Regions from separate parts of the Cellvibrio polysaccharolyticus genome, predicted to be linked through region 3. Evidence: riboswitches for the same ligand, from Rfam matches in the RefSeq annotation. Region 3 holds a riboswitch; each other region holds the start of a gene.

Evidence for each region. A riboswitch is a leader RNA that binds a small molecule or an ion and turns the genes downstream of it on or off. The one in region 3 is predicted to bind thiamine pyrophosphate.
Region 1: it holds a riboswitch for thiamine pyrophosphate, as region 3 does, so the genes downstream of both, C4F51_RS13425 (3-oxoacyl-ACP reductase) here and thiD (bifunctional hydroxymethylpyrimidine kinase/phosphomethylpyrimidine kinase) in region 3, are expected to answer to the same signal.
Region 2: it holds a riboswitch for thiamine pyrophosphate, as region 3 does, so the genes downstream of both, C4F51_RS11715 (FAD-dependent oxidoreductase) here and thiD (bifunctional hydroxymethylpyrimidine kinase/phosphomethylpyrimidine kinase) in region 3, are expected to answer to the same signal.

Annotation. Positions count from the first base shown of each region.
Region 1 covers NZ_PRDL01000001.1:3,156,067-3,164,193, reverse strand. The annotation lists gene C4F51_RS13440 (efflux RND transporter permease subunit) at 1-1,694, shown strand, start outside; gene C4F51_RS13435 (FxLYD domain-containing protein) at 2,043-2,531, shown strand; gene C4F51_RS13430 (GNAT family N-acetyltransferase) at 2,573-3,007, shown strand; gene C4F51_RS13425 (3-oxoacyl-ACP reductase) at 3,026-3,811, opposite strand; TPP riboswitch at 3,858-3,954, opposite strand; gene C4F51_RS13420 (cellulase family glycosylhydrolase) at 4,195-5,679, shown strand; gene C4F51_RS13415 (sigma-70 family RNA polymerase sigma factor) at 5,910-6,425, shown strand; gene C4F51_RS13410 (DUF4880 domain-containing protein) at 6,428-7,381, shown strand; gene C4F51_RS13405 (TonB-dependent siderophore receptor) at 7,898-8,127, shown strand, end outside.
Region 2 covers NZ_PRDL01000001.1:2,731,045-2,739,171, reverse strand. The annotation lists gene clsB (cardiolipin synthase ClsB) at 1-662, opposite strand, end outside; gene C4F51_RS11735 (endonuclease/exonuclease/phosphatase family protein) at 611-1,405, opposite strand; gene C4F51_RS11730 (CBS domain-containing protein) at 1,589-2,002, opposite strand; gene C4F51_RS11725 (thiazole synthase) at 2,385-3,170, opposite strand; gene thiS (sulfur carrier protein ThiS) at 3,172-3,375, opposite strand; gene C4F51_RS11715 (FAD-dependent oxidoreductase) at 3,356-4,468, opposite strand; TPP riboswitch at 4,519-4,636, opposite strand; gene xseA (exodeoxyribonuclease VII large subunit) at 4,701-6,062, opposite strand; gene guaB (IMP dehydrogenase) at 6,205-7,680, shown strand; gene guaA (glutamine-hydrolyzing GMP synthase) at 7,787-8,127, shown strand, end outside.
Region 3 covers NZ_PRDL01000001.1:3,789,472-3,797,598, reverse strand. The annotation lists gene waaA (lipid IV(A) 3-deoxy-D-manno-octulosonic acid transferase) at 1-267, shown strand, start outside; gene C4F51_RS15990 (cation:proton antiporter) at 605-2,692, shown strand; gene C4F51_RS15985 (TolC family outer membrane protein) at 2,859-4,238, opposite strand; TPP riboswitch at 4,722-4,810, shown strand; gene thiD (bifunctional hydroxymethylpyrimidine kinase/phosphomethylpyrimidine kinase) at 4,921-5,766, shown strand; gene thiC (phosphomethylpyrimidine synthase ThiC) at 5,822-7,732, shown strand; gene C4F51_RS15970 (NUDIX domain-containing protein) at 7,826-8,127, shown strand, end outside.

The DNA.
Region 1 (8,127 bases), 630 kb from region 3:
TGCCATTGTCTCGCGTGTTGTTGGGCAAACAACGTAAACCGGAAAATTCCCAACAGGGCTTTTCTGACCGCATTACCGCCCGCGCCGTAAGCGGATTGGAAAACTGGAATGCGCGTTACGTGGTGAAAACCCGCAAACAATCCTGGTTGTGGATATTTGCGGCGCTCGGGTTGTTTGTGTTGGCCATGTTGGCGTTTACCCAGGCACGGGTGGAATTGTTTCCGCCCACGGACGGCGAACGTTTGGGTATTAATATTGAATTACCGCCCACCGCACAGTTGGCAACCTCACAACAGGTAGCTGATGCAGTGGGCGATATTCTGAAAAGTAAACCCTATTTTCAAAGCGTCGTGAAACTGGTCGGTTTAAAAAGTCCCTTTGCCGGTGGTTCTATGGCGGCTAATTTGCAACCGAGCGAGGCAGAAAATTTTATCGGTTTTTCGGCAATTTTTTTACCCCGTGAAGACCGCGATGCCGAGTCTTACCAACTGGCCGATGAACTGCGCCAGGAACTTTCGGCCTGGCTGGAGGAGCATGTTGCCGCCGCACAACTGCTGGTGGTGCCAGAAGGTAGCGGCCCTACTGCTGGTGATCCGATTGAGATTCAATTGATCGGTGCCGATATGGACGAGTTGCAAAATATTTCCCGCGAGGTGCAAATGTTGCTCAGTGGGGTAGACGGCGTGGTCGATGTGCGCGACAACATCGGCATGCTGAAACCGCAACTGGCACTGCAACCGGATCGCGAAGCGGCCAACTTTTTTGGTATTGGCCATGACGATCTCGCGTCGCAATTACGCATCGCTTTCAGTTCCGATGAAGTGGGTATTTTTGTCACCGCTGATGGCACCGACAATATTGATATTCGCCTCGGCACTGAATGGCCCAGCTATCCCGGTGAAGCCGGTGGCCCTCGTAACACCGAAGAATTGGCTCGGGTGCGGGTGTTTACCAGTGAAGGCCGATCGGTGGCCCTGAATCAGTTGCTGAAGCCGGTGCAATCCGAAGCGGCAATCGCGGTGTCGCATGTGAATGGCGAGCGGGCCATCTCGGTAATGGCAAAAAATGAAGGGCGTACCGTGGGCGAAGTGATGGCCGATGTTGCCCCCAAACTGGATGAGCTGCAACAAAACTGGCCAGCCGGTTATCGCGCGGTTATCGGCGGCGAATCTGCCGATACCAATGAGACTTTTGCCTCAGCATTAATTGCGTTGATTATTGCGGTTGTATTGGTGGTGGGCGTGCTGGTAATTTTGTTTAACAGTTTCCGTCAGGCGTTTATTATTTTCGCCACCATGCCGCTTGCCATCATCGGCACCGCGTTGGGCTTCTGGATATTTGGCATTACCTTTTCCTTCTTCGCCATGATCGGTCTGGTATCACTGATCGGTATTGCCATTAACAACGGCATTATTATGGTCGACACCATGAACCGCTTTTTAAAAGAAGGCATGTCCATCCCCGAAGCCGCCGCTGCCGGTTCCGCCCGGCGCTTACGACCACTGCTCACCACGGCATTAACCACCATCGTCGGTTTGATTCCACTGGCCATCAGCAGCGCCTTCTATCGCCCGCTAACGCTGGTAATTATCTTCGGACTCATCTCTGTGTCCATCCTTGCCTTGTTTGTTGTCCCTGCATTGTATTTGCTGCTCACACCGGCGAATGCCGGCAAAAGAGTATCGCTCGATTAAGCCCGCGCAGCGCCCGACGTATTAAATTTATACAGCCAGGCCAGGGATGGTTTGGTTGATGCATTTAAAACTCGTTAAAAATGCGACTGCATAACCGTTGGTGCTACTTGACATTAGCTTGGGTAATGAAAATCACTTGCATTTGTTTTCTGGATGATTAATATCGCTGGCTTGAACGGTAATCCGGTAAGGGTAGCGGGCGAGTTAAAAGAAAATGGTTAGTTTCCTGCCGAAGTTTTCTTCTTCTGATCAATCTTTTACATTCGTCCATACACCCTTCTACATTGGATAAAGAGCAGCATTGGGATGCTGTGTAATTTTATTTTTTGAAGAATATAAGGAAATTTTATGAGTTTTATTAAAGCATCCGGCATCAAAGTAGCTAATGGATTTTTATACGGTGTCGGTTTTATGCTGGCACTCGTAGCAATTAGTTCAGGATCTTTCTTCTATATGGAAAAGCACTTTGAAGAAGAAGCAAAGGCGCGCGATGCCGTGTGGGAGGCGGAAAGAAAAACAAGATTTCGGGAGTTTGATGAAACTGCTTTATTAGAGTTATCCGTTTCCCGTGAGAGAATTAATTCGCAGGAGTTTACCTTGTTAGGTACGATTGAAAACAAAGGTGATGCCAGTTGGTCTGCTGTTGGCATCAAAGCCGAGCTTTTTAATGAGGCGGGTGAGTTTATTGAGGAATGCAGCGAATATGTTACCAAGCTGTTACGCTCTGGTGAAACTATCAATTTTAAAATGTCTTGCGGCCACCCCATAACTCTTCAGTTGAATGACTATAAATACTACAAAATTTCTGTTGTCGATGCTCATTATCATCGACAATAATATGTGGCTTATCTGTAATCAGTTAAATATCAGCAAAAATCATGGACGTAACTCTGCGGGATGCACAGGAGAGTGATGTAGAATTTTTACTTCGCTTGCGCAATGCCACGATGAATGAGCATATCCTGCGAGAAGGCATTGACGTGTCGCAAGATAACCACCTGGATAGAGTTCACTTTCATTTTGAGTCTGCGAAAATCATTCAGGCTGACAATAAGGATATCGGGCTATTTAAAGTACAGAGAGATTCCGCGCCTTGGGATTTGATCCAGATACAGCTGCTGCCTGAATATCAGGGGCGCGGCATCGGGCGAGATTTGATTGCGAGATTACAGAATGAAGCCCGGTTATCGAAGGTTTCAATCGTATTAAGCGTTTATAAAAACAATCCTGCTTTTAAACTCTATTCTGCACTGAACTTTGTTATTGACTCGGAAACAGAGAAAACCTTTGAGATGAAATGGTCGTGCTTTTAAGCACGACCTTAAAGTCCGTCAGTTTTTCACCAGCCCGCCATCAACCACCAGATTTTGCCCGGTAATCGCACGCGACCAGGGCGATGCAAAAAACAACACTGCATCAGCAAACTCTTCCGGCGTGGTTACCCGGCGCAACGGCGTGCTGGCTGCAATAAAATCAAATACCGCTTCCGGTGTTGCTGCTGATGCATCGGTGGTGCGCAACAATCCGCCGGACACCATGTTCACGGTAATACCACTTGGCCCCAGATCCTGCGAAAGCGTGCGAGTTAGTGATAGCAGGGCAGCTTTGGCCGCGGTGTAATCGTGGTAGGGCACAACGGGGTTTTGAAACAGGTTGGTGCCAATGTTAATAACCCGACCAAACCCTTTTTCACGCATACCGGGCAAGGCCGCTTGCACCGTATTAAGCGCACCGCGAACAACACCTTCAAATTGCTGATGCAAATCTCCCCAGCTCAATGCATCCGCGTGAGGGCGGGCATCGCCATTAAACTGAAAGGCGGGCAGGGCATTATTGACCACCGTGGTAACACGCTTTTTAAAATGCTGTTCCGCTTGTTCAATCATTTTCGCAACGGCGCTGGCATCACTGACATCTGCCTGAATCGCCAGCGCACGGCCAGGTGCTTCATGGGCAAGTTGCTCTGCGGCGGTGCCGCTATTCAGATAATTCACAATTACGCTGGCACCATGACCAAGAAATGCGCGCGCAATGTGTGCACCCAGCCCACGGCCAGCGCCGGTGACCAGCACCAATTGTTCATCAAGAGGGAGTGAGTTTCCGGAGAGTGTGCTCATGCAATAAGTTCCGCCAAAGAAAAATCGGGACGAAAAGATGCACCGCAACCAACAGCATGGACATCCCTTCGTCAGTGTGAACTGAATCAGGTTCAACGGGTATCATCTCAGCCCTGTTCATCAGAACACCCCGTGTCAGGAAAGTCACCATATCATGAAATGCGAATGATTCGCATAAGTTCAGGCTGATACGTCATTATGATTATTGCGCGCTTGGGTCTTTGCTTGAGTGCTGGGCGATGGTCTTTATATTGCGCAGATCATCGGTTTACATTTCTTGTGGCAACCAGGCGTGGCATCTGGTTGTTATGAATGATAATCTTGCCATCTGAAACCGGTTACATGTCGTACTGAGAATGAATACAACCAATAAGAGAAGCCCTATGAAGAGACTTTGTCTGGCTGCTGCGCTGACGTTTGGCGCGCTTTCGGCCTTGCCTGCGCTGGCGTTTGATAACTTTATTACCCGCGATGGCCATCGCCTGATGGATGGCGATCAGGAGTTCCGGTTTGCCGGTATCCATGCGCCGGAACTGCATCGTATTGAAGATGACTCCCGTGGCGTGTGTGAAGCTGATCCGCGCGGTTGGGGGCAGTACTTCAAATGGCCCACCGCCGACGAGCAGGAAAACTGGATCAAGTCTCTGGTATACAGCGGCCACAAGGCCATGCGCGTGTACGTGCTCTCTATTGAAACCCCGTGGGACGCTGCCTGCGAGCGCGAAACCCATGTTCTCAAGCCGGAAACCGCTGGCGGTATGCCACGTTTGAACGAAGCTGCAATGGTGCATTATGACCGTATGATCGCGCTGGCCGACGAGCACGGTTTGCGTTTGATTCTGCCGTTTATTGACCATTGGAAATGGTGGGGCGGTCGTGAGCAGCTGGCAGCCTTTTACGATGAGCCGGAAACCGCCTTGCATGATTTGAACAGCAAAACCTACGCGGCCTATTTGCATATTATCGAGCAGGTCATTACCCGTAAAAATACCATCACCGGTCGCGAATACCGCGATGAAAAAGCCATTATGGCGTGGGAGAGTGGTAACGAGCTGAAAGACAGCACCGACGAATTTGTGCAAAAAACCGCAGCCTTTGTGAAGTCGCTGGATAAGAACCATTTATTTGTGGATGGTACTTATTTGAAAATCGTTGAGTCATCACTGGATGACCCCAACGTGGATATTATTTCCAACCACTTTTACACCACCAATAACAACAACGATCCTGAACAGGTTCATAAAGACTTGCGTGCGATTGATGCCAAAAAAGTGTATTTCATTGGCGAGTTCGGTTTGAAAGATGCCAAAGGCCTGAATGATATTATGCAAGCCGCCGTAAACGCCGAGCACAAAGGTGCGCGTGCCGCCGGTGCATTTATCTGGGGCTGGCGTGGTCACCGTCACGATGGCGGTTTCTACTGGCACAAGGAATACACCGGCCACTACAGTTATCGTTTGCCCGGTTTCCCGGAAGCTGAGGCTAACGAAGAGCAGGCGGTGGTTGATCTGGTTCGCAAGGCGCAGGCGCAAATGGCCGGTTTGAAAGAAGCCCCGCCGTTGCCGACGCCGGAAGCGCCGAAACTGCGGGATATCGCCAACCCGACGGTTGCGATTAACTGGATGGGCGCACCGTTGGCACGTACCTATCGCATTGAGCGTGCTGAATCTGAAAAAGGCCCGTGGAAAACTATTGCAGACAAGGTTTCTGATGGTAAGCTGGAGTTCGATCCGGCGCAGCAGCCGTTATTTAAAGATGACGACAAGCTGAAAGCCGGAAAAGCCTATTTCTATCGGGTGTTTGCTCGCAACGAAAGCGGCGAGTCGCCAGCATCCAATGTCGTGAAGGCAACAGTTTCCAAAAAATAAGGAACGCTTTACCGGTTCCATAAAACAACAATCCAAAACAAAATATTACGGTTATTCGGTCAGCCAGCAGCCGGAAGGGGAAACCCCTCCGGCTTTTTTTTGCCTGTAATCCGGCGGCGGATATTTTTCAGGTCGCTGGTTGTGCACGTATTGCCGGGGGTGAGTGGACGCGATAGAATTGATAACTATTCTTATTCGTGAGTTCCGGCTTGTACCGGTTGGAGTCAGATATGGCGGAGCTTAATCCGCTGAACCGCAATCAGGTTGCGGCACTTTATACTGAACACCATGGCTGGTTATTGCATTTTTTGCGCAAAAAACTCGGATGTGCAGCTCAGGCAGCAGACCTTGCGCAAGACACCTTTATGCGCGCTCTGACGCGCGATCTTTCGCAGTTACGGGAACCCCGCGCCTGGCTTACCACCGTCGCCCGCGGCATTCTGGTGAACTGGTATCAACGCCAGGCGCTGGAAAAAGCCTGGCTGGAAACCCTTGCCAGCCTTCCTGCCGAAGTGGTGCCTTCGCCGGAAGAATCCCATGTTTTGCTGGAAACGCTGCAGGAAATCGACGCCTTGCTGGACGCTTTGCCCGAACGGGTAAGGCGCGTTTTTTTGCTCTCGCAAATTGAAGGTTTAACCTATCCGGTTATTGCCGAGCGCATGCAGGTGTCTTTGGCAACCGTTAAACGGGACATGAAACAGGCGATGATATTGTGCCTTTCTGCCATGGGTGATTTGCCGGTATGAACATGGCTGCCACGTCCCAACAACAGCTGCTGGAAGAAACCGCTGAATGGTTTGTGCGCGTTCAGGAGCGCCCGTTAAGTGCCCGCGAGCAGCAGGCCTTTCATCATTGGCAGGCGCGCAGCCCGGCGCACAGAGCAGCCTGGCAGCGGGTAGAAAATTTACTCGCCAGGCTGGACAGTGTGCCCGCCGGCCTGGCAATGCCAGCACTGGATAGACCGGTTGATGAAGAGCGCCGGGCCCTACTTACCCGGATGGCAATACTGGTTTTGGCAGTGCCGGTAAGTGGCGCGGTTGTGTGGCAATTGTCAGAGCAGAATTTTTTGCGCAGTGATCTCTACACCGGCAAAGGTGAGCGGAAAACGCAGCAATTGGCAGACGGCAGTACCCTTTGGTTGAATGCATCCAGCGCTGCCACGCTCAATATTTCAGACACTACCCGCGCAGTACATTTGCTGGAAGGCGAGCTTACGGTTCAGGTAATGCGCGCCTCGCAACCGTTGCTGTTGTCCACCGCCGAAGGTTTTTGCAAGGTATATGAAAACGCGCTGATTGCCATTCGTTTGGCCAATAAGGTGACTTGTGTTGATGTGCTGGAAGGGCAGGCATATGTTCAACTGGCCGCGCGCGCCACGCCTGTAGATTTACAGAGTGGGCAATCGCTGCGTTTTTCTGCGACGGATATTCTCGAACAATCTCCGGTTAATCCGGCACATTCCTCCTGGCGCTTTGGCATGTTGGTGGCAGATAGCATGCGCCTTGCTGATGTGGTGGCTGGTTTGCAGGGCTATCGACGCGGGCGTATCGATGTGCAGCCGGAGCTGGCAGATTTACTGATTTCCGGTTCGTTTCCACTGGATGATTTGAATAAAACGTTCCAGATGTTGGCGGATACTTATCAGTTGCGTATTAGTGAGCATTGGCTGGGATATCGGGTGATGATTGCTGCTGATGTTTAGATTGTGGGAGTGTGATGTCTTGCTATACCAATAAGAACACGCCGTGAACCCCTCCCTGGGGGCTCGACTGCCGCATCCATGCGGCAGACGGTTCTTATCGGTATAGCAAGACATCTCCGATACTTCGGATTGTTTCGATATATTTTTTTTGTACTGTATTTATCAATATGGATTTAAACCAATTTTTATAGATTCACTAACGAGCAGTGAATAGTTATTCCGGATGATCTGGCTGAACATCTTGTGACTCGAAAGGAAGCTTTTTGACAGGCACCCAACTTCAGGAAAAATTTGAGCTGGCTAATACAGACCGTCTGCCGCATGGATGCGGCAGTCGAGCCCCCATGGACGCCCCACAGGGATGTGGGAAGTGCCTTGAAGCGCCGGGAGCGCGTAAAGGCCGGGTTTACGGCGTGTCTGAATTAGCCTGCTTAAATTTTTTAACCCCCCCAATGACACCTTTTCAAATCTCGACTGGCAAGGGAGTGAAAACTTATTCAGTCACAGGATTTCCTCATGCGCCACGCTCCTTCCATGCGTCAAAAACTGCTCAGCCGTGTTATCAGCATCGGTTTGATGAGCTCACTGGTTCCCCTCGTTGCCGCGCTGCCAGTCACAGCTTTCGCGCAGCAAACTGCCACCATCGCTTACGACTTACCCTCGCAATCACTCGGTAGCAGCCTCACTCGAATTGCTAGCGAAGCGGGTATTGCGCTCTCGTTTAACCCCTCTCTTACGCAAGGCAA
Region 2 (8,127 bases), 1.1 Mb from region 3:
CTGCGGCGATGACGTTGGTTGTCGCGCAGTGCCAGCAATGCCTGCATATCGCCGCAGGCTTCGGTAACGGGCGTCACCTCTGGCCGCGTATTATCCTGCTGCAAACCTTGCTGCAACAAATCAATGCAGGCCTTGTGAATGTCAGCGACCACTGGCCCTTCCACTTCGACGGTGTAATCCTGTTTTGCCATGGGGCCATAATCGCTGAGTTGGTCGGCGCAATAATTTATGCCGCCCACAAAAGCCAGCTTGCCATCTATTACAACCAGTTTGCGGTGCAACCGGCGAAACATATTCAGGCGTACCCCCATCAAATTCGGGGTAGGGTCAAACAGATGAAAATGTACTCCGGCGGCTATCATGTTTTCGACAAACGCGGTACTCAAATCCATGGTGCCGAAATCATCTACGGTAAAGTCTACGCGTACCCCGCGCTGTGCTGCATCAATGAGTGCGGTTTGTAATTCCTTGCCGACTTTGTCTTCCCACAAAATAAAAGTTTCAATAATCACTTCTTTTTGTGCGTGCCTTATCGCCTCAAAAACCCGAGGAAAAAATTCGTCGCCGTTGACCAGCAGGCTCACCCGGTTGTTATCCCGCCAATGAGGTTTTACAGCCGAATTTCTACGGCCAGCGGTGCGTGATCGGAAAGATGAGACCATGGTTTGTCACTTAGCACTTTAGGGTTATGGGCGGTTGCATTGCGCAGGTAAACACGATCAAGACATAAAAAGGGCCAGCGCGCCGGAAAGCTGCGCGCCGGTGCGCCGGTACAACTGACAAAAGCTTCTTCCATACCGCAACTGGCGAGGATGTCATCGGCGTTGCGTCGCCAGTCATTAAAGTCACCGGCGACAATCACCGGGTCATTTTCCGGAATGCTTTGCAGTAATTCACATAACAATTTCAATTGCTGGCGGCGGTGAGATTCGCGCAGCCCGAGGTGGCAACAAATTGCGTGCAATTCGCGTTGGCCGGGCACACGTAATATGGAATGCAACAGCCCGCGCTGTTCAATTTTTCCGATAGAAACATCCAGGTTCTGGTAGCTGATAATCGGGTATTTCGACAGCAGGGCATTGCCATGGTCACCATGCGGGTAAACCGCATTGCGGCCATAGGAATATTGCGTCCACATACTATCGGCAAGAAATTCGTATTGCGGGGTCTCCGGCCAGTTGGCATGACGGGAGGCATGCCGTTTATGAGTGCCCAGCACTTCCTGCAAAAATACAATGTCGGTAGATAGCTCCCGCACCGCTTCGCGCAGCTCGGGCAAAATAAATTTACGGTTAAACGATGTAAAACCCTTGTGGGTGTTGAGAGTCAGTAGGCGGAGCGTATGAACAGCGGGTTGGTCGGGAACCGGGGTGTCCAGTTCATTGGCATGAATCGCTAAAGTCATTCTCAAACTGCTCCCTGATCCGGCTTTATGGCCTGCCGGATATTGATTGAGTTTGTATGGAAATGGGTAAGATAACTATGGTGTTTTTCGCGGCAATTGCAAGTGAACCTCCTGGAAACTTGACGTGCATCATGTTGGGCTCCGCGTCCTTGCGGTTCATAGCGGGGAATTCAAGCGTTGGGGTTAGTGTGCTTGTGCTACACCTTGCAGCAGGGTGGCACTGGCGCGCTGGTTTTGGCCGCGGGCGATATTGCCCAAGGAAACCACCCCGACCAGACGTTTATCGCGGTTGAGTACCGGCAGGCGGCGCATTTGTATGCCGGCCATATTTTCTGCCACGTGCATAATGTCTTCATCCTCAAAGCAATAGTGAATTTCTGTGCTCATGATTCTGCCGACAGGCGTGTCATTGGGTAAGTCTTTTGCCACGGCGCGAACGGTAATGTCCCGGTCGGTAATCATACCTACCAGCCGATCATCTTCGTTGACCAATAGTGCACCTGTGTCCAGACTGGCCATTAAATGAGCCGCTTGCTGAATGGTTTCTTCGGGAGAAATCGTTTTAACTTTCTGCGTCATAAGATCGCGAATTTTCATCGTTGCCTCCAGTTGAAAGTGTGTGCTTGCAGAAATTCCGACTGGGGCCGGTTGCTGTGGTTCCTTAATAAGCCGCTGTTTGCCGATTGGTTCACAGGCAATAATTTTTTAAGAAGCTTTGATTAAAAGTGAGGGCGTGGTTAAAAGCAAAAGCAGTTAAAAGAAAGTGTAACAGAAGCCACTTAACAAAACGGCGGTTAACAGAAAGGCAGCTAAAAGAAAGGCAGTTAACAGAAAGGCATTAAAAAATTTAAAAGGCAGACCATTGAAACCGCCGTACTCAAAAGGCAAAGCAGTAAAGACTACAGGCGGGTTCAAGCGGTTCGTTTGAGGCTGCAATACATTCAAACGGCTCCGAAGAGCCGCGAGAATATAAACAGAATTACTGGTGCCAGAATGGCTGGCCAATGGTGGGTGTGCTGGGGCTGGCGGTTTGGCGTTTTTGCATCAGGCCAGCGCGAAAGGCTTTGCGGCCTGCATCAATTCCATCGGCAAATGCTTCAGCCATTAACGGCGGATTAATTGCTTTTGCTACCGCAGTGTTCAGCAAAATACCATCGAACCCCATCTCCATGGCTTCGGTCGCTTGCGACGGTGCGCCAAGGCCGGCGTCGATAATCATCGGCGTGTCCGGAAGACGTTCGCGCAGCGTGCGCAGGTTGTAGCGATTCAGTAATCCCTGGCCGGTACCAATGGGTGAGCCCCACGGCATAATCACCTGACAACCCACATCCAGCAACCGCTTGCAAAGAATCAAATCGTCAGTGCAATAGGGTAATACCGCAAAACCTTTTTTAATCAGAATATCGGCGGCTTCTACCAGCCCGAAAGGATCGGGTTGCAGGTTGTAATCGTCGCCGACCACTTCCAGTTTTATCCAATCGGTGTCAAACAATTCCCGCGACATTTCTGCCAGGGTTACTGCTTCTTTTACCGAGCGGCAACCGGCGGTGTTGGGCAGCAAGGTGCAACCGCTTTGTTGAATATATTGCCAGATCGCATCGCCATCGCGGTTGGCCGGGTTCTGGCGCCGCAGTCCCAGGGTTACAATGTCGCAACGCGATGCGGTAATGGCATCGCGCATAATTTGCGGTGATGCATAAAGTGCAGTGCCCAGCAAAAAGCGGCTGGAAAAAGATTTACCATACAGTGTTAATTCATCGCTCATATCAACCACCTCCTACCGGTTTGACAACATCCACCTCATCGTTATCGACCAACCGTTGTTCGGCATAGCGGGAGCGGGGGACAAATTCACCGTTGATGGCAACGGCTACGTTACCTTCACCAAAACCCCACTGTTCCAGCGCGAGGCTGAGTGGCGTTTCCGGTTCCAGCGAAACTTTTTCATTATTAAGGCTGAGTGTGATCATAAGCGCTGCGCAAATAAGAATTAAAAGGGGCATCGGCTGTATTAAGAATGGCGGCCATAACATTACAAACCACCGCCGGTGCCAGCAAATAACCGTGGCGGAATAAACCGTTAGCGGTAATGATGCCGTCGTTGACGACCACGCGCGGCATGTTGTTCATAAAGGCCGGGCGTAAATTTACACCGGTTTCTACAATGCGGGCTTCGGCAAAGGCCGGTGACAAGGTATAGAGCGCACTGCTCAACTCCAACGATGACTGCAAACTGATCGGTGTGCGATCTTCACTTTCTATTTGTGTGGCGCCGATCATAAAACGGTGATTCGGCTTGGGCACAATGTAGAGTTGATAGCGCGGGTGCATCAGGCGCACTGGCCGTTGCAATTGGATTTCACGGGTTTGTACATGCAGCGTTTCGCCGCGCACGCCACGTAATTCAGGCCATTCGCTGCGCGCGCCCAGGCCGCGACAATCAATTACCAGCGGGTAATTTTTCTCTTCGTGCTCCAGCACCAGCGTATGCGGTTTTACATGCAGCACCGGCGTGAACTCAAAGCATTGGCCGCCGAGCGCCTGAATGTCGGCGAACAGTTGATCCAGCAAGCCGCGATTATCCAGATGGCCTTCATTTTCCAGTAATAAACCCTGTTGAAAGCCGGGCTGTAAATCGGGTTCCAGCTGACGGATATCAGCACCGTTAACTGTACGATAACCCCCTTCACCGGGCAGAATATGGCGCAGTTCATGCTGAAATTGTTGCAGCTCGCTAACGTCTTGCGGGTGGGCGACAACCAGACTGCCCTGGCGATGAAATAACGGCGGTTGTTCCGGTGAGCGCTGCAAATCGGCAACCCATTGTTGCCATTGGTCGAGCGCGAACAGGCCCATGCGGTACACCGAATAATCGGATACCACCGCTTCGCTGTAAGGAGAAATCATCCCGGCGGCGGTAAACGCTGCGGCGGGAGAGGGGGTAAATGCACCGGCTTCGTAGAGGTGAACAGCAAAGCCTTTGCGCAATAATTGCCAGGCCAGTAACCGCCCCAGCAAACCGCCACCGGCGATTGCGATCAGCTTATTGGAATCGTGTGACACAGGTGTGCCTCGTAGCAACGGAGTTGGCGGAAAGACAGGCTGGCACACAAAGGGAGGGATGCCTTGTTCCCTCCGCAGGCGCTAACCTGATCAGGTTCTACGGGTTCGGCCGTACCGATCTCAGCCTCCGAATACTCAACCAGTACCAAGGCGCCCCGACAAGAGCGGCCAATATACTGATTGAGGCATGGGCTTGCAATTCCCCCGAAGGGGTTAACCCCTCAAAAGCGGGTCAGATACTGCGCTCGGCAAGGCTTTGCTGAACCTCGCACACCAGTTTTCCCTTGCCTAATGACGCAGTTACCACATCGCCCGGTTTGGTTTGGGCGCTGTCACGCAAAATATTGCCGTCGGCATCCTGCACCACCGCGTAGCCGCGCTCTAATGTATTCAACGGGCTGACGGTTTGCAGCACGCGTATATGGCTTGCCAGCGATTGTTGGCGTTGTTCCAGTTGGCGGGTCATGGATTGCTGCAGTTGTTGCCGGGCATCCTGCAAGCGGTTTTGCGCTGTTTGCAAGGCAAGTCGCGGGTGCAGGGGTTGCTGGCGAAGCACCAGCGCCTGCAGGCGATGACGGGCATCGTGCAGTTGATGTTGGATGCGGTGTTTCAGGCGTATCTCAAGGCTGTCCAGCCGTTGCGATTGCTGCTGCAGGCGTTCACCGGGATGGCGCAAGCGGCTGCGTAACCAGGCCAGTTTTTGGCGGTTGTGTTCAATCTTGCGCGTCAGTATTTCTTCAAGGGCAAATTCGTACTGGATAAAGTTTTCCAGCCACTTATCACCGTCCGGCGTCATCAGCTCTGCCGCTACGGAGGGCGTTGGCGCGCGCAAATCCGCGACAAAATCAGCGATGGTGAAATCCACTTCGTGGCCCACCGCGCTAACAATCGGCATGGCACTGGCATAAATAGCACGGGCGACCATTTCTTCGTTAAACGGCCAGAGGTCTTCCAGCGATCCACCGCCACGGGTTAACAGCAGCACGTCAAACAAACCGCTGCGGTTGGCAAGGTCAATGGCGCGCACAATTTGCGGTGCCGCCTCTTTGCCTTGTACGGGCACGGGCAGGATGGTGACCGGTATGGACGGAAAGCGGCGATTCAATACGCTCAGTACGTCCCGCACCGCTGCGCCGGTGGCAGAGGTAATCACACCGATATGGCGCGGCAGGGTGGGCAGGGGTTTTTTCACCGCTTGATCAAACAAACCTTCGGCGGCCAAACGGTTTTTCAGCTCTTCGTAGGCGCGTTGCAAAGCGCCGGTACCGGCTTCTTCCATATGCTCGGCAATCAGCTGATAGTCGCCACGGCCTTCGTACAAGCTGACTTTTGCCCGCAGGCGCACATGCTGGCCTTGTTGCGGGCGAAAGCGCACCAGCATATTGCGGTTGCGGAACATCGCGCAGCGCACCTGGGCCTGGTCATCTTTCAGGGTGAAATACCAATGGCCGGACGAGGGCAGTGAGACGTTGGACAGCTCGCCCTCCACCCATAAAAGTGACATATGGGTTTCCAGCAACTGCCTCGCCTTGCGGTTCAGCTGGCTGACAGAGAGGATATTGCGGTCGGGTTCGGGAAGGTCGTTGATATTCATGCAGGCGATTTTACGGTAAAACCGGTATTTATCCAGTGCTGTCATAGCGTGATTTAATGATCGTGAGAGATATCATTTATTTACCGAAACCGCGTAAGTCGTTATAATTCCGCGTTTCCTTACGCTCTGGAACGAGGTTGATATGTTGCGCATTGCCGAAGAAGCCCTCACATTTGATGATGTTCTGCTGGTGCCGGGGTATTCCGATGTCACGCCTAAGGATGTGTCACTGAAAACCCGCCTCACCAAAGCCATTCAGTTGAACATCCCGCTGATTTCGGCAGCCATGGACACAGTAACCGAAGCCCGCCTGGCAATTGCTATTGCCCAGGAAGGTGGTATCGGTATTATCCATAAGAGCATGCCCATTGAGCAGCAGGCGCATCAGGTGCGTCTGGTTAAAAAATTCGAAGCCGGTGTGGTGAAAGACCCGATTACTATCGAGTCTGGCGCTACTATCCGCGATCTTATTGCGCTGACCCGCAAACACAATATCTCCGGTGTACCGGTGCTGGATAAAGGCGACCTGGTTGGTATCGTAACCGGTCGTGACGTGCGTTTTGAATCCAATCTGGATGCGCTGGTTTCCAGCATCATGACCCCGAAAGACCAGCTGGTTACCGTTAAAGAAGGCGCTGCTACCAAAGAAGTGCAGAGCCTGCTGCACAAGCACCGCATTGAAAAAATTCTGGTCGTTAACGATAAATTCGAGCTGCGTGGCCTGATTACCGTTAAAGACATGAACAAAGCTGAAAAATACCCCAATGCCTGTAAAGACCCTGAAGGTCGTTTACGCGTAGGCGCCAGCGTGGGCACCAGCGCCGACACCGATGACCGCGTGGCGGCATTGATTGAAGCCGGTGTAGACGTGCTGGTGGTTGACACCGCCCACGGCCACTCCAAAAACGTACTGGATCGCGTGCGCAGCATCAAAACCAAATATCCCGAAGTGCAGGTTATCGGCGGCAACATCGCCACTGGCGACGCTGCCAAAGCGCTGGTTGAAGCCGGTGCTGACGGTGTGAAAGTGGGTATTGGTCCAGGTTCTATTTGTACTACCCGTATCGTCAGTGGTGTCGGTGTTCCGCAAGTCAGCGCCATTGCCAATGTCGTGGCTGCTTTGCAAGGCAGCGGTGTTCCGGTGATTGCCGATGGTGGTATTCGCTATTCCGGTGACATCGCCAAAGCGATCGTGGCCGGTGCCAGTGCGGTAATGATGGGTTCCATGTTTGCCGGTACTGAAGAAGCGCCGGGCGAAGTTGAGCTTTTCCAGGGCCGCACTTACAAAGCCTACCGTGGTATGGGTTCACTGGGCGCTATGGCGCAAACCCAGGGTTCCAGTGACCGTTACTTCCAGGACGCCAGCCAGGGTGCCGAGAAACTGGTGCCGGAAGGTATCGAAGGTCGCGTACCTTACAAAGGTTCTCTCACGGCTATCGTGCATCAAATGATGGGCGGTTTGCGTTCTGCCATGGGCTACACCGGCAGCAGCGATCTCGAAGTAATGCGCACCAAACCGCAATTTGTGCGGGTAACGTCAGCCGGTATGGGCGAAAGCCACGTGCATGATGTGCAAATTACCAAAGAAGCGCCGAACTACCCGATTAGTGGTGCATAAGCCGTTATTTGAATGACTGTTGATGAACTCGGGCTTGCCCGAGTTTTTCTTTTACAGCGTTTCCTTCTGTTTTTCTTTTTTATCGTTTCCGACCGCAGGAACCAGCATGACTCAAGACATTCACGCGCAACGCATTTTGATCCTCGACTTCGGATCGCAATACACCCAATTGATCGCCCGCCGTGTGCGCGAAATTGGCGTCTTCTCGGAAATCCGCGCCTTCGATATGGACGAAGCCGAAATTCGCGAATACAACCCCAGCGGTATTATTCTCGCGGGCGGCCCCGAATCTACCACCGAAGCCGGTTCACCGCGTGCACCGCAAGTTGTGTTTGATCTCGGCGTGCCGGTTTTGGGTATTTGCTACGGCATGCAAACCATGGCGATGCAAATGGGCGGCATGGTGGAATCTTCCAACATTCGTGAATTTGGCTACGCGCAAATCAA
Region 3 (8,127 bases):
GAGCCGGCAGCCTGGCAGTTACCGTTGAACAGTGGCCCGCACGTGTTCAATTTTGCTGAATCGGCGCGCTTGTTACAGGCAAATAACGCGCTGGTGTTGGCGGAAGATGCCGCTGCACTGGCCGCTGATACCTTGCAGCTTATTGAAGCACCGGCATTGCGCTTGCAGCGTGGTGAGGCGGCGCTGGCGGTGGTAGAAAATAATCGCGGTGCGCTGGAGCGCACTCTGCAATTGATTCGACAATTTATTGTTAAACAAAAGGATTAACCGTGGTGAGCCCAATTTACTGTTTTTTCAGTATTTTTTTGATTACCTCTTCCGGTGTACCACCTCACAACTGTTGTAACCCTATGCTCGATCCGCGCTTGTCAGTATACTTCGCGGCCTCACAGCATTGCGGAACGCCATTTTCCGGTCAAAATCGTTGATTTTCGGCAACGATTGAAAAGGTGTTTGTCAGGACGGTCAGCATCATCGGCTCTGACTGCCTGACAATTTATTCCACCCAAGACAATGCAACCGCAGCAGGGTGCAGGCGGTTTGTTGATGAACTGTCTGCCCTGTTATTTGATAAAAACTCGCAGAATAGCTGAGGGATCGTCCAATGGTGTTAAGTCTTACATCAACGCTGTCTTTATTTGTGTTGATTGCTCTCTCTACGGTTATTTTCTTCGCCGCCAAACGTTTCAAATTGCCTTATACGGTTTTGCTGGTGCTGGTGGGCGTATTGCTGGTGCCCATTGTTAACCTGCCGTATTTAAGCGTTGTGTTCGGTTTCCTCAACGATCTGGTGCTGACGCCGGAGCTTTTGTTTTACATATTCCTGCCCGTATTGATTTTTGAATCGGGATTTAATATGAGCATTCGAAAAATGCTCGAAAGTGCCTGGGCTATTTCGCTTTTGTCGGTTGCAGGCTTGTTTGTCTCTGCGCTGGTTATCGCCTCACTGTTGTACCTGCTGCTTCCCCTGATTGGCATCAATATCCCCTTTATTATTGCTCTGCTATTTGGCGCAGTGATCTCACCTACCGACCCGGTTGCGGTGCTTTCCCTGTTCAAGGAGTTTAAAGTTCCCAAGCGCCTGGGGATGATTTTTGAAGGTGAAAGTCTTTTCAATGATGGTACGGCAGTCGCGTTGTTTTTCGTTCTGCTGGGAGTGGCAACCTATGGCTTCCAAGGCTCGGAAACGGTTGTAAAAGGCGTAGCCGATTTTGTCATCATGATCGTGTCCGGTATTGCGATTGGGCTTTTAATGGCGGCATTGATCACTCGTGCTCTACGATTAACCCGCAGCAACGAATTTGTAACGGTAACCTTATTAATCATTTCTGCGCATTTGGTGTTCATTACGACTGAGGTGATCAATCATTTGGGATACTTTCATGTGTCTTCGATTATTGCTACGTCGGTCGCCTCGCTGTTTATGGGCAATTATTCCCGCAATATTCTCGCCCCCAAGGTAGACGAATATCTGAGCAAACTGATTGAGCACATGGCTTTTATCGTCAACTCGCTGGTGTTTTTATTAGCCGGCTTGCTTTTTGCCAGTTCGGGGGTGGACTTCAGCGATCTCTGGTTGCCTATTTTGATCGGGGTGCTGGTTGTTGCTTTTGCAAGAATGGTTTCTGTGTACTGTGTGGTGCTGCCGCTGAACATGAGCGGCGTGGAAGAGAAAATCCCGCTCAGCTGGCAAAAGTTGATGTCATGGGCAAGCCTCCGTGGAGCGCTATCCATCATTATCGTATTGATGATTCCGGAAGGCTTTACCATTGAAGGCTGGACTTATGAGCATTCCCCGAGAGACTTTTTGCTGGCGCTGACGATTGGTTGCATTCTGGCTACTTTGTTCGTCAAGGCGCCTCTTATCGGACCCATGATGCGTCGTTATCACATTGAGGATCATAATCCGCTTTCGGTGGTACAGAAGTCAGACCTGGGGGTCTACTTTTTGTTAACCGAACGTTCCCGCTTGCAGGAATATCTGAAAAAAGGATTTATCAGCTACGAGCATTATGTGCGGTTGGTGGCACAGGTGAACCATAAAATAGCCACCGCCGAGACAGAGCGCGCCAGCCTTATCGAACGTTACGGGTCGAACGTTTTTGTTCAATCGCTGCATTTTATTATGGTTCGTGTTGAATTGACGGCGCTGAAACGTTTATATGTGAACGGTGAAGTTAATGAAAATGTTTATCGGAAAATTCATGGCAAATTAATGTTGCAGTTGGAGAAAATTGAAGGTGCGCAACATAACGCTATCAACCCTGAACTGGATATCGACTCGAGGGATGTTTTTGACCGGCTGGTCAACTTCTCTCGCAGAATGCTTTCCAAAAAATCCAATGAATTCAGTCGGGAAGAAAAACTGCAATATTATCGTGCTCAAATGATCATGGCGCGCAAGGCTGTGATGACGGTCGATAGCATGCAAGGTTCTTTTGACCGGCCTATTTTTATAAGTAACATTTGTGACGAGGTTCTGGAGCGTTATCGGCGTTACAAAGAGCAATCTTCGTCGAAAATGGACGCGCTGCTGGGTTCGTATCGCGATGAACTGGAGCCTCATTTGATCCGGTTGGCAGAATGTTCTTTAGATGCATCCGGTTCGATTGCGCTCACCTATCTGCATGAAAATGGTTTGATTAACGAAGCCGATGAAGACGAAATCCGGCATCGTTTCACCATTGGTTAAATAGCGTTGACCTGTTTGGTGGCATAAACACAAAGTAGTTCATTAAGTATCACTTGGCAGAAGTCACCTTTAAGGTGGGGACACACTAAACGGATGTTGGAGTGACCATAAAAAAACGCTGGCTCCTTGCGGAGGCCAGCGTTTTTTTATGGTGTCAGTATATGGCTTACTGAATGTACTGGTTGCGGTTAACCGGTGCCTGGGCTTCCAGCCAGCGATCAATCTCCTGCACATCGGCGGGGGTCAACATGCCGGCCACTTCACGTAACTGAATGGTGTTGATGATGTAGTCATAGAGCGCGGTTGCATAGTTGCGGCGCGCCTGGTACAGCTGACGCTGTGATTGCAGTACTTCTACCAGGTTGCGGGTGCCCACTTCATAACCGGAGCGGGTTGCTTCCAAAGCGCTTTGGCTGGAAACAATGGCCTGCTTTCTGGCATACACCTGGGATACGCCGGTCTCAACTGACAGGTGCAACGCACGGGCAGACTGAATCACATTGCGCTGGGTGTTGTTGTAAATTTCCTGTGACTGGGTAAACAGCGCATAGGCCTGGCGGGTGCGGCTGGAGGTGCCGCCGCCGCTGTACAGCGGAACATTCAAATTGATACCGATGGTGCTGCCATCGGTGCGGGTATCAAAAGGCGCGCCGAACTGGTCGCCATCTTCACGGTTGTCACTGTAAGACAGCGATGCAGAAACGGTTGGCAGGTGACCGGAGCGAGCACCTTTGGCGGTTTCACCGGCGGCATCGGCGCTGAGGCGTGCTGCTTTAAGGCCGTAGTTATTTTTCAGCGAGAATTCTACCCACTGATGGCGGTCAGCCGGTACCGGCGCAACGACCGGAAAATCCGCTGCCAGTGGCGCAACCTGGTCGTGGCTGCGGCCGGTGAGTACTTCCAGCGCTTCATAAGCAATGCCCAGCGCACCGCGAGCTTCGAAGGTGGCGGCGGTGGCGCTGTCATAAGCGGCCTGGGCCTCATGCACTTCGGTAATGGCGGTCAGGCCTACTTCAAAACGCTGTTGGGTTTGTTCCAGCTGGTGCTCCAGCGCATTTTCTTCGGCGATGGTGGCTTCCAGCGTATCAATCGAGCGCAGCACGTTAAAGTAAGCATTGGCCACCCGCACAATCAGGCTTTGCTGATCGGCACCGAACTGGGCTTCTGCCTGTTCGGACAGTTTGATGCCCTGCTGGTAGCTGTACCAGGAGGCCATATTAAATAAGGGCTGATCCAGAGAAACGGTCCAGCCGCTGCGGGTGCGATCACTGCTGCGGGTAACGGTGTTGCCGATTCGGTCGCGAACGTCGGAGTCACTTTCGCTATAGCTGGCGCTACCAATAACTTGTGGCAGCAGGTTGGCGCGCCCGAGAGTGCGGTATTCCTGGCCGGCTTCAAAGGCTGCCCGGTCGGCTTTCAATTGCGAATCGTTGGTCAAAGCCAGCTCGTAAATATCGAGCAGGGTTTCAGCGGAAGCGGTAATGGGCGCAAGCGCCAGACTGCTGACAAGCAGGAAAAATGTGGTTCTTTTAGAGAATATTTTCATGTGGGTGGCGTATCCGGCTAATAAAATCGTCCAATCGGTCGAGTGTAAAGGTTTGGCCATAGCGGGTCGAGATGACACTCTAACCTGAGCCGTTAAAAAGAGTAAACATGATGATTGTCATGACCTTCACCAGGGTTGTTTACCCCTATGACGCACAGCTCGGGCAAAAGCCGCGTCAGCAGCCCGGTTTTTATTGTCGACCCCTGTGCTGGCGCGCCTGTATCAAGGTGCAGCCTTGGTTATGACGCCGAACCCCGGTGAATGGATGCACCTTGTTGAAAAGAGCTGGGGCTGAAAAAAGCCCAGGCTAAAAAAGTCCGGGCTGAAAAGAGCCCGGACATCTCTGCAAAACCTTGTGTCATCTTCAGCGCGCCAGCATGAAACTGGCTACCAATAATGACAGCGGCGCCTGCCGCAGGCTGTCAGTAGAAGCTGTCGCGCATGCCTGCCTTTACAGCCTTGCCAGACTTCTCTAGACTGCCAGCCATCTTGTCGGGGTGCTATTTAGGCTGAGAAATACCCGCACACCTGATCCGGTTAGTACCGGCGTAGGGAACGAGAGTCACGAGCGTCTTTTATTACGACGTCAGATCCTGTCTGATTTGAGCTGGACTTATTGATTGTTTAATGAGCCGCTCGCTCCTGCTGTCTGTCCTGCGCCATCGTTATTCTGGAGCGGACATTGACATCCACACAACATTTTTCCGGTAATCCCTCGGTTGTTACACCGATTGCGCTCACCATCGCGGGTAGCGATAGCGGCGGCGGCGCGGGTATTCAGGCTGATTTGAAAACCTTCTCTGCGCTCGGCGTTTTTGGCTGTAGCGTGATTGCCTCTCTGACGGCGCAAAACACCCTGGGCGTGCAAGGCGTTTTGCCCATTCCTCCCGATTTTGTTGCACAGCAAATTCACTCGGTACTGAGCGATATTCCGGTGCGCGCCATTAAAACCGGCATGCTGGCCACCGCCGATATTATTGCCACTGTGCAGTCCTCCCTCGCCAATTACCCGCACTTGCCGCTGATCGTTGACCCGGTGATGGTTGCTACCAGTGGCGACCGTTTACTGGCCGAAGATGCCATGGAACAAATGCGCAAATTACTCGCCCGCGCCACGCTGATTACTCCCAACTTGCCCGAAGCGGCTGCGCTGCTGAACACCGGGGTGGTGAGCGGTCGTGATGCCATGCTTCGTCAGGCCGAAGGTTTGCTGGCGTTGGGTGTTACAGCGGTGCTACTCAAGGGCGGGCACGATGTGCAGGAACCGGAAGCGACTGATTTGCTGCTCACGGCGGCTGGCGAAGCCTGCTGGTTGAGTAAACCCCGTTTGCAAACCCGCAATACCCACGGCACCGGTTGCACACTCGCTTCGGCGGTGGCGGCAGGTCTGGCGAAAGGCCTGTCTTTGAAAGATGCCGTGACAGAAGCCAAAGATTATATCCACGAGGCCATTCGCCATTCCGATGCATTACACATCGGTAACGGCTCGGGGCCGGTGCACCATTTTTATCGCTGGCACCAGGCGTAAAAAACACAGCTTATTAAAACTATTATTTAAAGATAAAAAACCGAGGAGATGAATGATGAATGCCAAGGCGGAAAAGATTCTCAGCCAGAGCGCAGAGGTAGATAAAGCCTCGGTGCAGCCGTTTACCGGCTCGCACAAAATGTATGTGACCGGCTCACGCCCGGATATCCGTGTGCCGATGCGTCAAATTACGCTGGACGATACCCCCACCGATTTCGGCGGCGAAAAAAATCCACCGGTGCGCGTTTACGACACCTCCGGCCCCTATACCGACCCGCAGGTAACCATTGATTTGCGTACCGGTTTACCGGATGTTCGTACCGGCTGGATCAAAGAGCGTGCCGATACCGAATTACTGACCGACACCCAATCCATTTTCACCAAAGAGCGCCTCGACGATCCGAAGCTGGCGCACTTGCGTTTTAACCTCACCCGTCAGGCTCGTCGCGCTTTGCCGGGCAAAAACGTATCGCAAATGCATTACGCCAAACAGGGTATTATCACGCCGGAGATGGAATACATCGCCATCCGCGAAAATATGGCGCTGGCGCAAGCCCGTGAGTTGGGTATTTTAAAAGAGCAGCACGCCGGCATGAGCTTCGGTGCCAGCATCCCGGAAGAGATTACCCCGGAGTTTGTGCGCGCAGAAGTTGCCCGTGGCCGCGCGATTATTCCTGCCAATATCAACCACCCCGAATTGGAGCCGATGATTATTGGCCGTAATTTTCTGGTCAAAATCAACGGTAATATCGGCAATTCTGCGCTGGGTTCTTCTATTGAAGAAGAAGTGGAAAAGCTCACCTGGGGCGCCCGTTGGGGAGCCGATACGGTGATGGATTTGTCCACCGGTAAAAATATTCACGAAACCCGTGAGTGGATTATCCGTAATTCCCATGTGCCGATTGGTACCGTGCCTATTTATCAGGCGCTGGAAAAAGTAAACGGTGTTGCGGAAGATCTGACCTGGGAAATTTTCCGTGATACGCTGATTGAACAAGCCGAGCAGGGCGTGGATTACTTCACCATTCACGCCGGTGTCTTGCTGCGCTATGTACCGCTCACCGCCAAACGCGTTACCGGCATTGTGTCTCGCGGTGGTTCCATCATGGCCAAATGGTGTCTGGCGCATCACCGGGAAAATTTCCTTTACACCCATTTCGAAGACATCTGCGAGATCATGAAGGCTTACGACGTGTCCTTCTCGCTGGGCGATGGCTTGCGCCCCGGTTCTATTGCCGATGCCAACGATGAAGCACAGTTTGGCGAGCTGGAAACCCTCGGTGAGCTGACCAAAATCGCCTGGAAGCACGATGTCCAGGTGATGATCGAAGGCCCCGGCCATGTGCCGATGCACCTGATCAAAGAGAATATGGAAAAGCAGCTGGAAGTGTGTGATGAAGCGCCTTTCTATACCCTTGGGCCATTGACTACCGATATTGCACCCGGCTACGACCACATCACCTCCGGTATTGGTGCGGCGATGATTGGCTGGTACGGCTGCGCGATGCTTTGTTATGTGACGCCGAAAGAACACCTCGGCTTGCCCAACAAAGACGATGTGAAAGAAGGCATCATCACCTACAAAATTGCCGCCCACGCGGCCGATCTGGCCAAAGGGCATCCGGGCGCGCAGCTGCGTGACAATGCACTGTCCAAAGCACGTTTTGAATTCCGTTGGGAAGACCAGTTCAACCTCGGCCTCGACCCGGATACGGCGCGCTCTTACCACGATGAAACCTTGCCAAAGGAATCGGCCAAGGTTGCGCATTTCTGCTCCATGTGCGGCCCCAAGTTCTGCTCAATGAAAATCACCCAGGAAGTGCGTGAATATGCGGCCAAACACGGCACCGATATTTCCGCCATTCCGGAAGACAAGGTGATTCGCATGATTGATGTAGAAGCCGAGATGCAACAAAAGGCGCGTGAATTTGTGGAACAGGGTGCGGAGATCTACCGGAAGGTATAAGCTTTCTGCCGGATGTTTTTTCGCTCAAAACGCCAGACACTGTTCTGGCGTTTTGCATTCTGTTTCCTTGTATTGTCATAAGCCGACACCATTATGTCTTTGATCTCCCTGCCTTGCGCGCCCTTTACCGGGGCCGATGTTGAAGTGGAAAACCGCGAGTCCATGTACCGCGGTTTTTTGCGTATTGAAAAGCTGACACTGCGCCACCGGCTGTTTGCTGGCGGTTGGAGCCGGTCGTTTACCCGTGAGGTAGTGATTCGCGGTGCGGCGGTGGGCGTGCTGTTATATGACCCCGAGAATGATCTGGTTGGTTTGGTTGAGCAATTCCGGGTGGGTGCGCTGGCTGAAAATTCTCCCTGGTGTCTGGAAGTCGTGGCCGGCATGGTTGAAACGGG